One region of the Streptomyces sp. NPDC059679 genome, then DNA from elsewhere that is predicted to be linked to it. Evidence: predicted binding sites of a transcription regulator. Region 1 holds the regulator's gene; the other holds the start of a gene.
The links. Region 1 encodes HspR, which represses chaperone genes until heat shock. Its sites were predicted from a motif close to TTGAGNNNNNNNNNCTCAA; they were not measured.
Positions count from the first base shown of each region.

Region 2: a site for HspR is predicted at 3,814-3,832, ahead of clpB (ATP-dependent chaperone ClpB). Genes of this name have one in related genera too.

Region 1 is NZ_JBHWES010000031.1:127,411-133,556, forward strand. It holds gene ACFV2X_RS29795 ((Fe-S)-binding protein) at 1-76, opposite strand, end outside; gene dnaK (molecular chaperone DnaK) at 402-2,270, shown strand; gene grpE (nucleotide exchange factor GrpE) at 2,267-2,914, shown strand; gene dnaJ (molecular chaperone DnaJ) at 2,963-4,138, shown strand; gene ACFV2X_RS29815 (heat shock protein transcriptional repressor HspR) at 4,182-4,634, shown strand; gene ACFV2X_RS29820 (BTAD domain-containing putative transcriptional regulator) at 4,718-6,146, shown strand, end outside.
Region 2 is NZ_JBHWES010000088.1:26,604-32,749, reverse strand. It holds gene ACFV2X_RS49455 (RNA polymerase sigma factor) at 1-575, opposite strand, end outside; gene ACFV2X_RS49450 (YciI family protein) at 623-979, opposite strand; gene proP (glycine betaine/L-proline transporter ProP) at 1,299-2,840, shown strand; gene ACFV2X_RS49440 (cupin domain-containing protein) at 2,919-3,287, shown strand; gene ACFV2X_RS49435 (pyridoxamine 5'-phosphate oxidase family protein) at 3,343-3,747, opposite strand; gene clpB (ATP-dependent chaperone ClpB) at 3,909-6,146, shown strand, end outside.

The DNA.
Region 1 (6,146 bases):
GCGCGATGGCGCGGCCGAGCAGGGCAACGCCGACCGCGGTGAGGACCAGCGACACGATGATCGCGGCGAGTTGCATGGGGGCTCCTCGAACCTGCGAGAGCGGAATTACTAAGCAGTAACTTATCGGGTCTTGACCGAGATTACCCGGGGAAGGGCCGGCCTATGTAGCCGACCGGCCGGTGATCTGCGTCGCTTGGCCGCGTCTTCGGTCGCGTCTGCGGGGGCGTGTGGGGGTCGCATGGGGGTCATGTCCTCGGCCCTCCCTTCCTCTTGTCCGTGTCCTGTCCATAAGGGCCATATAAAAGTTGAGCCCGCCCGACTCAGGTCTGTTGACATGCGGAAGTTGATCATGCACTCTTGAGCCTGTTCCACTCAATGCTGTGTAGCTGGAGGATTGCGAAATGGCTCGTGCGGTCGGCATCGACCTGGGTACGACGAACTCCGTCGTCAGTGTGCTCGAAGGCGGTGAGCCCACCGTCATCACCAACGCCGAGGGCGCCAGGACCACGCCGTCCGTCGTCGCCTTCGCCAAGAACGGCGAGGTCCTGGTCGGTGAGGTCGCCAAGCGCCAGGCCGTGACCAACGTGGACCGGACCATCCGGTCGGTCAAGCGCCACATGGGCACCGACTGGCACATCAACCTCGACGGCAAGAACTTCAACCCGCAGCAGATGAGCGCCTTCATTCTGCAGAAGCTCAAGCGGGACGCCGAGGCCTACCTGGGCGAGAAGGTCGCGGACGCGGTCATCACCGTCCCGGCGTACTTCAACGACGCCGAGCGCCAGGCCACCAAGGAAGCCGGTGAGATCGCGGGCCTCAACGTCCTGCGTATCGTCAACGAGCCTACCGCCGCCGCCCTCGCCTACGGGCTCGAGAAGGACGACCAGACCATTCTGGTCTTCGACCTCGGCGGTGGCACCTTCGACGTCTCGCTGCTGGAGATCGGCGACGGCGTGGTCGAGGTCAAGGCCACCAACGGTGACAACCACCTCGGTGGTGACGACTGGGACCAGCGCGTCGTCGACTACCTGGTCAAGCAGTTCAACAACGGCCACGGCGTCGACCTGTCCAAGGACAAGATGGCCCTGCAGCGCCTCCGCGAGGCCGCTGAGAAGGCGAAGATCGAGCTCTCCAGCTCGACCGAGACCACCATCAACCTGCCCTACATCACGGCGTCCGCCGAGGGCCCGCTGCACCTGGACGAGAAGCTCACCCGCGCCCAGTTCCAGCAGCTGACCAGCGACCTGCTCGAGCGCTGCAAGGTCCCCTTCCACAACGTGATCAAGGACGCGGGCATCGCCCTCTCCGAGATCGACCACGTGGTCCTGGTCGGCGGCTCGACCCGGATGCCCGCCGTCGCCGAGCTCGTCAAGGAGCTGACCGGCGGCAAGGAGGCCAACAAGGGCGTCAACCCGGACGAGGTCGTCGCCATCGGCGCCTCGCTCCAGGCCGGTGTCCTCAAGGGCGAGGTCAAGGACGTCCTGCTGCTGGACGTCACCCCGCTGTCCCTCGGTATCGAGACCAAGGGCGGCATCATGACCAAGCTGATCGAGCGCAACACGACCATTCCGACCAAGCGCTCGGAGATCTTCACCACGGCCGAGGACAACCAGCCGTCCGTGCAGATCCAGGTCTACCAGGGCGAGCGCGAGATCGCGGCGTACAACAAGAAGCTCGGCATGTTCGAGCTGACCGGCCTGCCGCCGGCCCCGCGCGGCGTGCCGCAGATCGAGGTCACCTTCGACATCGACGCCAACGGGATCATGCACGTCGGCGCCAAGGACCTCGGCACCGGCAAGGAGCAGAAGATGACCGTCACCGGCGGCTCCGCGCTGCCGAAGGACGACATCGACCGCATGATGCGCGAGGCCGAGCAGTACGCGGAGGAGGACCACAAGCGCCGCGAGGCCGCCGAGACCCGCAACCAGGCCGAGCAGCTGGTCTACCAGACCGAGAAGTTCCTCAAGGACAACGAGGACAAGGTCCCCGGCGACGTCAAGACCGAGGTCGAGACCGCGGTCGGCGAGCTGAAGGAAAAGCTCAAGGGCGACGACACCGCCGAGATCCGCACCGCGACCGAGAAGGTCGCGGCCGTCAGCCAGAAGCTGGGCCAGGCGCTGTACGCCAACGCCCAGGCGGACGGCGCGGGCGCGGCGGGTGAAGCGGGCGCGCCCGGCGGCGGCCAGGCCAAGGCCGACGACGACGTCGTGGACGCCGAGATCGTGGACGACGAGAAGGCTGACAACAAGGGCCAGGGTGGTGCCGCGTGACGGAGGAGACCCCGGGCTTCGAGGAGCAGCCCGACGTCCCCTCCGAGGCCGCACAGACCCCTGACGATGCGGCCAAGGGTGCCGCCGGGTCCGCCGACAAGGCGGGCCCGGCAGCCCCGGCAGGGGACCTCGAGCAGGTGGCCATCCAGGCCCAGCTGGACCAGGTCCGTACCGCGCTCAACGAGCGGACGGCCGACCTCCAGCGGCTCCAGGCGGAGTACCAGAACTATCGACGCCGGGTCGAGCGGGACCGGGTCACGGTCAAGGAGATCGCCGTGGCGAACCTCCTGACCGAGCTGCTGCCCGTGCTCGACGACATCGGCCGCGCCCGTGACCACGGCGAGCTCGTCGGCGGCTTCAAGTCCGTCGCCGAATCGCTGGAGACGGTCGCGGGAAAGTTGGGGCTGCAGCAGTTCGGCACGGAGGGCGAGCCCTTCGACCCGCTGGTGCACGAGGCGCTGATGCACTCGTACGCGCCGGACGTCACCGAAACCACGTGCGTGCAGATTCTGCAGCCGGGGTATCGAATCGGCGAGCGTACGATCCGCCCGGCGCGGGTCGCGGTCGCCGAGCCCCAGCCGGGCGCCCAGCCCAAGGGGGACGAGACGCCGGACGAGGAGAGCGGTGGCCCGGACGAGGGCTGACGTGACAGCTGACGTGACAGCGGTGGCAGGAGAGGAGGGACGTCGAGGATGAGCACCAAGGACTTCGTCGAGAAGGACTACTACAAGGTCCTCGGCGTCCCCAAGGACGCCACCGAGGCGGAGATCAAGAAGGCGTACCGGAAGCTCGCCCGCGAGTTCCACCCGGACGCCAACAAGGGCGACGCCAAGGCCGAGGAGCGCTTCAAGGAGATCTCCGAGGCGAACGACGTCCTCGGCGACCCCAAGCGGCGCAAGGAGTACGACGAGGCCCGCGCCCTGTTCGGCAACGGCGGATTCCGCCCGGGGCCGGGCGCGGGCGGCCCCGGCAGCTTCAACTTCGACCTCGGCGACCTCTTCGGCGGTGCCCAGGGCGGCGGCGGAGCGGCCGGCGGCTTCGGCGGCGGCCTCGGGGACGTCTTCGGCGGACTCTTCAACCGTGGCACCGGCACCCGTGCCCAGCCGCGCCGCGGCCAGGACATCGAGTCCGAGGTGACGCTGAGCTTCACCGAGGCGGTGGAGGGGGCGACGGTCCCGCTGCGGATGTCCAGCCAGGCCCCGTGCAAGGCGTGCTCGGGCACCGGCGACAAGAACGGCACCCCCCGCGTGTGCCCGACCTGCGTCGGCACCGGCCAGGTCAGCCGCGGCGGCGGGGGCGGCTTCTCGCTCACCGACCCGTGCGTGGACTGCCGCGGCCGCGGCCTGATCGCGCAGAACCCCTGCGAGACCTGCAAGGGCAGCGGGCGCGCCCGCAGTGCCCGCACCATGCAGGTCCGGATCCCCGCGGGCGTCAGCGACGGTCAGCGGATCCGGCTGCGCGGCAAGGGCGCCCCGGGCGAGACCGGCGGCCCGGCCGGCGACCTGTACGTGGTGGTCCATGTGGACCCCCACCCGGTCTTCGGCCGCAAGGGGGACAACCTCACCGTCACCGTGCCCGTCACCCTCCCGGAGGCGGCGCTCGGCGGCGAGATCAAGGTCCCCACGCTCGGTGGCCCCCCGGTCACCCTCAAACTGCCGGCCGGCACGCCCAACGGCCGCACGATGCGCGCCCGCGGCAAGGGCGCGGTGCGCAAGGACGGCACCCGCGGCGACCTCCTGGTCACCGTCGAGGTCACCGTCCCCAAGGACCTCAGCGACGAGGCGCGCGAGGCGCTGGAGTCGTACCGAGAGGCGACCGCGGGGGAGGACCCGCGGGCGGAGCTGTTCCAGTCCGCGAAGGGAGCGTGACCCGATGGAGACGTCTGGCCGAGGGCCCGGAGGCAGAAGTGGCATGGGCGGGGCGAGGAGCCGCAACCCGTACGAGCTGACCGACGAGTCGCCGGTGTACGTCATCTCGGTCGCCGCCCAGCTCTCCGGGCTGCACCCGCAGACCCTGCGCCAGTACGACCGTCTGGGTCTGGTCTCCCCCGGCCGCACGGCCGGCCGCGGCCGCCGCTACTCGGCCCGCGACATCCAGCTGCTCCGCCAGGTGCAGCAGCTCTCCCAGGACGAGGGCATCAACCTCGCCGGTATCAAGCGCATCATCGAACTGGAGAACCAGGTCGCCGCCCTCCAGGAGCGCGTCGCCGAACTCCAGTCCGCGGTCGAGGGCGCGGCCGCGGCGATGCAGCAGCGCGAGGCCGCGGTCCACGCCTCCTACCGCCGCGACCTGGTCCCCTACGACCAGGTCCGGCAGACCAGCGCGCTGGTGGTGTGGCGGCCCAAGCCCAAGCGGTCGGAGTAGCGCCTGGCGCTTCACTCCATCGAGCGGCCCGGTGACCGACCCGTCGGTCACCGGGCCGCTTTGGCGTGTGCATAATCACCGGCATGCGGTTCGGAATCCTCGGCGAGACCCGGGCGTGGCACGACGACGGGACCGAGGCCGCGTTGGGCGGACCGGCCCGCCGGGCGCTGCTGGCGCTGCTGCTGGTCCGTCCCGGTGAGGTCGTGTCGGCCGACCGGCTGGCCGAGGAACTCGACCCGGGCGGCGGGCTGTCGGCGCATGCGCTGCAGTCCCAGGTGTCCAGGCTGCGTACGGCGCTGGGCCCGGCGGCCGCGATCGAGCGGGCCGGAGCGGGCTATCGGATCGTGGTGGCGCCCGATGACGTGGACGCCTGCCGGTTCGAGCGGCTGGCCCGGGAGGGCCGGGCCGCGCTGGACGATGGCGACCACGGGCGGTCGGTCGCGCTGCTGCGCGAGGCGCTGCAGCTGTGGCGGGGGCCCGCGTTGGCCGAGGTCGCCGAGAGCGAGGCGGCCCGGGCCGCCGCCGTACGGCTGGAGGAGCTTCGGCTCGGGGCGCTCGAGGACCGGATCGAGGGCGAGCTGAGGCTCGGTGAGCACCGCGCGGCCGTACCGGAGTTGCGCGAGCTGGTCGGCCGCCATCCGCTCAGGGAGCGGCCGGCGGGACTGCTGATGCGCGCCCTGTTCGCCGAGGGCGGGCAGGCCGAGGCGCTGGTGGTGTTCGAGGAGACCCGGAGACACCTGGCCGAGGAGCTGGGCGCCGATCCCTCGGCCGAACTCGCCGCACTGCACCGGGAACTGCTGAACGCCGCTCCGTCGCCGTCGCCCGTCGCGCCACCCGCCCAGCTGACCTCCTTCGTGGGCCGGGCCGAGGAGGTGACCGAGGTCGCCGAGCTGTTGCGGGTGGCCCGGCTGGTCACCCTGATCGGTCCCGGCGGGGTCGGCAAGACCCGTCTGTCGGTGGAGGTCGCCGGGGTCGCGGCCGACGAGGTGTGCTTCGTGGCGCTGGCTCCGCTGCGCGACGGCTCGGGGCTGTCACAGGCGCTGCTGGGCGCGCTCGGCCTGCGTGAGAACGGGCTCCAGCTGGGGAGCGGCCCCCAGACGCCCGTCGAGCGGCTGATCGCCGCGCTGTCGGACCGGATGCTGCTGCTCGTCCTCGACAACTGCGAGCACGTCGTTGAGGAGACCGCCGTCCTGGCGGCGCGGCTGCTCGCGGCCTGCCCGCGGCTGCGTGTCCTGGCCACGAGCCGCGAGCCGCTCGGTGTCATCGGCGAGCACGTCCAGCAGGTACGGCCGCTGGCCGGCGAGGCGGCGGTGCGGCTGTTCACCGACCGGGCCGGCGCGGTGCGGCGCGGCTTCACCGCCGATCCCGGGCTCGTACGGCGCGTCTGCGCCGCCCTGGACGATCTGCCGCTGGCCGTCGAGCTGGTGGCGGCGCGGCTGCGCACGCTGGACCTGGACGACCTCGTGGGCCGGCTGGACGACCGGCTCGGGGTCGCGGCCCGCGGCAGCCGTA
Region 2 (6,146 bases), on a different contig from region 1:
TCGAGGCGGGCGGCGCGGTCGGCGCCGTACGGGACCTCGAAGGGGACGTCGGCCTTGGCGAGCGCGCGCTTGGCGCGGACGATCCGCTGGGCGACGGTCGGCTCGGGGGCCAGGAAGGCGCGGGCGATCTCCTGGGTGGTCAGCCCGCCGAGCAGCCGCAGGGTGAGCGCGGCCCGGGCCTCGGTCGACAGCACGGGGTGGCAGGCGGTGAAGATCAGCCGCAGCAGGTCGTCGTCGATGTCCTCGGCGGGGTCCTCGGAGTACTCGGGCGGGGAGGTCTCCGTGAGGGCCCGGCCGACCTCGGCCAGCTTGCGCGCGTACGTCTCCTTGCGGCGTACGAGGTCGATCGCGCGGTGCTTGGCGGTGGCCATGAGCCAGGCGCCCGGCTTGTCCGGTACGCCCGACTCCGGCCACTGCTCCAGCGCGGCGACCAGAGCGTCCTGCGCGAGCTCTTCGGCGATGCCCACATCCCGCACGATGCGGGTGACACCGGCGATGATCCGCGCGGACTCGATTCTGAAGACCGCCTCGATCGCCTGGGTCGCCTGGGTCGATTCTGAGCTTGCTCCCGTCACGTCCACCCATCAGAGCAGCCGCATCAGAACGGGGCAAGCGCGACCGGTCAGCCCTCGGCGATCTCGCGGACCTCGGCCGTGATGGTCCAGTAGTCCTCGTGGGTCTGCAGGAACCGCTTGGTCCACTCCAGCGCCTCGGCCTTGTCCTTGGCCTGGACGATCGAGTAGCCGCCGATGACCTCCTTGCTCTCGGTGAAGGGCCCGTCGGTGTAGCTGAGCTTGCCGCCGGACCAGGTGACCCGGGTGCCCTCGGAGGTCGGGGTGAGCCCGGCGGTCTCCAGCATCACCCCGGCCTTGGTGATCTCCTCCAGCAGCGCGCCCATGCGCTCCTGGAGCTCGGGGCTGGGGCCGTCGGCGGGGGCGTTCTGCTCGTCGATGTGGATCAGCGTCATGAAGCGCGGCATGGTGGCTCCTTGGTTCCTTGGTTCTGCGGTTCTTTGGTACGGAGGCGGGGACTCCCTCTCCGCTCTCACCCTTGCGTCGAACGGGAGGCGGCCGGATCGACAGCCCCGGCAAAAAATCTTGGAAGAGTTTTCGCCCTGTGCGGCCCCGTGCGGCCCCGTGCGCTCGGGCGCACGATGGTAAGGACGTCGGCAGGGAAGTAGGGACGTCGGCAGGGAATCGGCAGGGAAGAGGATGAGTACCGGTCGCCCACCACCCCGTCATCCCCTACGCCGCACCCGCCAGGCGGTGCGCGGCGGCGGGAGCGAGCGCACCGATCGGATGCTGCGGACGCTGCTGCGCCGCCGCAAGGAGCCGCTGACCATCTCGGACGTCACGGTCGTCGATCGGATGGGGCTGCGCCGGGCCGTCGCCGCGACGGCGGTGGGCAACATGATGGAGTGGTTCGACTTCGGCGTCTACGCGTACGTCGCGGTCACCCTCGGCAAGGTCTTCTTCCCGTCGAGCTCACCGGCGACCCAGGTGGTCTCCACCTTCGCCACCTTCGCGGTCGCGTTCCTGGTGCGCCCGCTGGGCGGGCTGGTCTTCGGGCCGCTGGGGGACCGTATCGGGCGGCGGCGGGTGCTTTCGACCACCATGATCATGATGGCGATCGGCACCTTCGCGGTGGGGCTGCTGCCCAGTTACGCGGCCATCGGCTTCGCGGCCCCGTTGCTGTTGCTGGCGTGCCGGGTGGTGCAGGGGTTTTCGACCGGGGGCGAGTACGCGGGGGCGACCACGTACATCGCGGAGTTCGCCCCGGACCGGCGCCGCGGCTTCCTGGGCAGCTGGCTGGACTTCGGGACGTTCGTCGGTTACTCGCTGGGGTCCGGGGTGGTCACGGTGTTGACCGCCGTGCTCGGCGAGCGGGGGATGGTGGACTGGGGCTGGCGGGTGCCGTTTCTGATCGCGGGGCCGCTCGGGCTGATCGGGCTGTATATGCGGCTGCGGCTGGAGGAGACCCCGGCGTTCCGGCAGGAGGCCGAGCGGGCGGCGGAGGCGGTCGGCGCCGGGCGCGGGGACGTGGATCCGGTGGAGGAGGCGCGCCAGTCCGGTAGGGGCAGGCTGAAGGAGATCTTCACCCGGCACTGGCAGGCCGTGCTGATCTGCATGGGTCTTGTGCTTCTCTACAACGTCACCAACTACATGGTGACGTCCTACCTGCCGACGTATATGACCTCCACCCTCGGCCAGGACGCCACCACGGCCCAGGTGCTGGTGCTCGCCACCATGATCCTCGTCGCGCTGACGATCACCGTGGTGGGCCGCTCATCCGACCGCTGGGGGCGGCGGCCGATGTTCATGGCCGGCAGCGTGGCGATGATCGCGCTCGCGATCCCGGCGGTGCTGCTGATCCAGGCGGGCGGGATTCTGATGCCCGCGGTGGGCTGTGTGATCCTCGGGCTGCTGCTGGTGATCTTCGCTGGGACCAGTGCGGCCACACTGCCCGCGCTGTTTCCGACCCGGCTGCGCTACGGCGCGCTGTCGATCTCGTTCAACATCTCGGTGTCGCTGTTCGGCGGCACCACCCCGCTGGTCGCCTCCTGGCTGGTGGCGACGACCGGCGACAACCTGGTGCCGGCGTACTACCTGATGGCCGCGGGCTTCGTCGGGCTGGTCTCCGCGCACTTCCTGCACGAGACGGCGGGCATGCCGCTGCGTGGTTCGGGGCCCATGGTGGAGACCGTCGAGGAGGCGCGGAGGCTGGTGGCCGTGAGCCGGGCTCGGGCCGGGCGGCGGGCGCGGGATGTGTGGATCAGGCTGCGCCACCCGTGGGCGGCGCACCGGCACCACAACGACAGCGACGACGGTGGGGAGCGGTGAGCCGTTTCGGTTCGTCCGGCATATGCGCGGGCGGGGCTTTCAGGCGCACGATGGAAGTACGGCACAGGAGGTACCGCCATGTTGGAAGTCAAGACGATCGAAAAGCCCGACGAGCGGCGTGACTTTCCCCGGGGCCACATCGAGGTCCTGCACCTGAGCGGTCTCGATTTCGCCGTGGGCACCTTCGAGCCCGGCTGGCGCTGGACGGAGTCCGTCAAGGAGATAGCCGGCACGGACAGCTGCGAGGTGGAGCACCGCGGGATCGTGGCCCGGGGGCGGATGCGCATCCGGATGGATGACGGGGCGGAGTCCGAGGTCGGGCCCGGCGATGTCTATGTCGTCCCGCCGGGGCATGAAGCGCGGGTGGTCGGTGACGAGGCCGTCGTGCTGTACGACGTCGGCGGCGAGATGGCCACCGAGTACGCGAAGGCGAAAGGACCGAGCTGAGTGGCGATGGGGGACACGGGCGTCGCCGGGCGAGGCCCGGCGGCGTCCCTCGTGCTCACGCCCGGCCCAGCGCCCTGGTGAGCGTGATCTCGATCAGCACCCGGTCCGGGTTGGGGGAGGGGGTGCGCTCGTAGCGCTCGGCGTAGCGCCGCACCGCGTCCTCGATGAGGTCGGCCTCGGTACGCACCACCGCCCGGCCCTCGAGCGTCGCCCACCGCCTCCCGGCGAACTGGCAGACGGCGACGGGCGCGCCGGAGGGGCCGGCCGCCTGGATATGGGCGACCTTGCGGCTGTGCTTGTTGGCGATGACGCGAGCGATTCCGGCCGCCGGGTCGTATGTGACACCGACGGGGACCACATGCGGCGTGCCGTCGGGGCGCGGTGTGGTCAGGGTGCACACATGGCGCTCGCGCCAGAAGGCGAGGTAGCCGGGGCCGGGGTCGCGGGGGTCGAGGGCCATGGTGGTCAATCTATCGGCTGTGCTGTTCACGGTGGCCGCCGCTCCCGACCCCTCACACTCGAGCACTTGAGTGGAATAGACTCAACTTTACGGATGTTGGGCACGGCAGGGATTGAGTACGAACTGAGTGCCACCAGCGCGATGAGGAGGAACACGGGGACGTGGACGCCGAGCTGACCAACAAGAGCCGGGCGGCGGTGAGCGCCGCCAATGACCGAGCCGTCTCCGCGGGGCATGCGGACCTGACGCCCGCGCATCTGCTGCTGGCCCTGCTGCAGGGCCAGGACAACGAAAACCTGATGGATCTGCTGGCCGCCGTGGACGCCGATGTGGCGGTCGTACGGGATGGCACCGAGCGGCTGCTGGCCGGGCTGGCGAGCGTGCGCGGGTCGACCGTCGCCCCGCCGCAGCCGAACCGCGAGCTGCTGGCGGTGCTCGCGGACGCCGCCGAGCGCGCCAAGGACCTGGGCGACGACTACGTCTCCACCGAGCATCTGCTGATCGGTATCGCCGCCAAGGGCGGCCGGGCCGGGGAACTGCTGGCGGAGCAGGGGGCGGGCGCCAAGAAGCTGCTCGCCGCGTTCGAGAAGGCGAGGGGCGAACAGCGGGTGACCAACGCGGACCCGGAGGGCACGTACAAGGCCCTGGAGAAGTTCGGCACCGACTTCACCGCCGCCGCGCGCGACGGCAAGCTCGACCCGGTCATCGGCCGGGACCAGGAGATCCGCCGCGTCGTACAGGTGCTGTCGCGGCGCACCAAGAACAACCCGGTGCTGATCGGCGAGCCCGGCGTCGGCAAGACGGCCGTCGTCGAGGGCCTGGCGCAGCGGATCGTCAAGGGCGATGTGCCCGAGAGCCTGCGGAACAAGCGGCTGGTGGCGCTGGACCTGGGCGCGATGGTCGCGGGCGCCAAGTACCGCGGTGAGTTCGAGGAGCGGCTGAAGACCGTCCTGGCCGAGATCAAGTCCAGCGACGGCCAGATCATCACGTTCATCGACGAGCTGCACACCGTGGTCGGCGCGGGCGCCGGCGGCGACTCGGCGATGGATGCGGGCAACATGCTCAAGCCGATGCTCGCCCGCGGCGAGCTGCGCATGGTGGGCGCCACCACGCTCGACGAGTACCGCGAGCGGATCGAGAAGGACGCCGCGCTGGAGCGCCGCTTCCAGCAGGTGCTGGTCGCCGAGCCGACCGTCGAGGACACCGTCGCCATCCTGCGCGGGCTCAAGGGCCGCTACGAGGCGCACCACAAGGTGCAGATCGCGGACGGCGCGCTGGTCGCCGCCGCGACCCTCTCCGACCGCTACATCACCTCCCGCTTCCTCCCCGACAAGGCCATCGACCTGGTCGACGAGGCGGCCTCCCGGCTGCGTATGGAGATCGACTCCTCGCCCGTCGAGATCGACGAACTCCAGCGCTCGGTCGACCGGATGAAGATGGAGGAGATGGCGCTCGCCCGGGAGACCGACGAGGCCAGCAGGCAGCGGCTGGAGAAGCTGCGCCGCGACCTCGCCGACAAGGAGGAGGAGCTGCGCGGGCTGACCGCGCGCTGGGAGAAGGAGAAGCAGGGCCTCAACCGGGTCGGCGAGCTGAAGGAGAAGCTGGACGAGCTGCGCGGCCAGGCCGAGCGCGCCCAGCGCGACGGGGACTTCGACACCGCGTCCAAGCTGCTGTACGGGGAGATCCCCGCGCTCGAACGCGAGCTGGAGGAGGCATCCGAGGCCGAGGCCGAGGTCCAGGAGGGCCGCGGCACGATGGTCAAGGAGGAGGTCGGCCCCGACGATGTGGCCGATGTGGTCGCGTCCTGGACCGGCATCCCCGCCGGGCGGCTGCTGGAGGGCGAGACCCAGAAGCTGCTGCGCATGGAGGACGAGCTCGGCAAGCGGCTGATCGGCCAGCTCGAGGCCGTACGGGCGGTCTCCGACGCCGTACGCCGCACCCGGGCCGGTATCGCCGACCCGGACCGGCCGACCGGATCGTTCCTCTTCCTCGGCCCGACCGGGGTCGGCAAGACCGAGCTGGCCAAGGCGCTCGCCGACTTCCTCTTCGACGACGAGCGGGCCATGGTCCGCATCGATATGAGCGAGTACGGCGAGAAGCACAGCGTCGCCCGGCTGGTCGGCGCGCCCCCCGGCTACGTCGGCTACGAGGAGGGCGGCCAGCTGACCGAGGCGGTGCGCCGCCGCCCGTACAGCGTGGTGCTGCTCGACGAGGTCGAGAAGGCCCACCCCGAGGTCTTCGACGTGCTGCTCCAGGTCCTGGACGACGGGCGGCTCACGGACGGCCAGGGCCGGACCGTGGACTTCCGGAACACCATCCTGGTCCTCACCTCCAACCTCGGCAGCCAGTACCTGGTGGACCCGCTGCTCGGCGACGAGGAGAAGAAGCAGAGCGTGCTG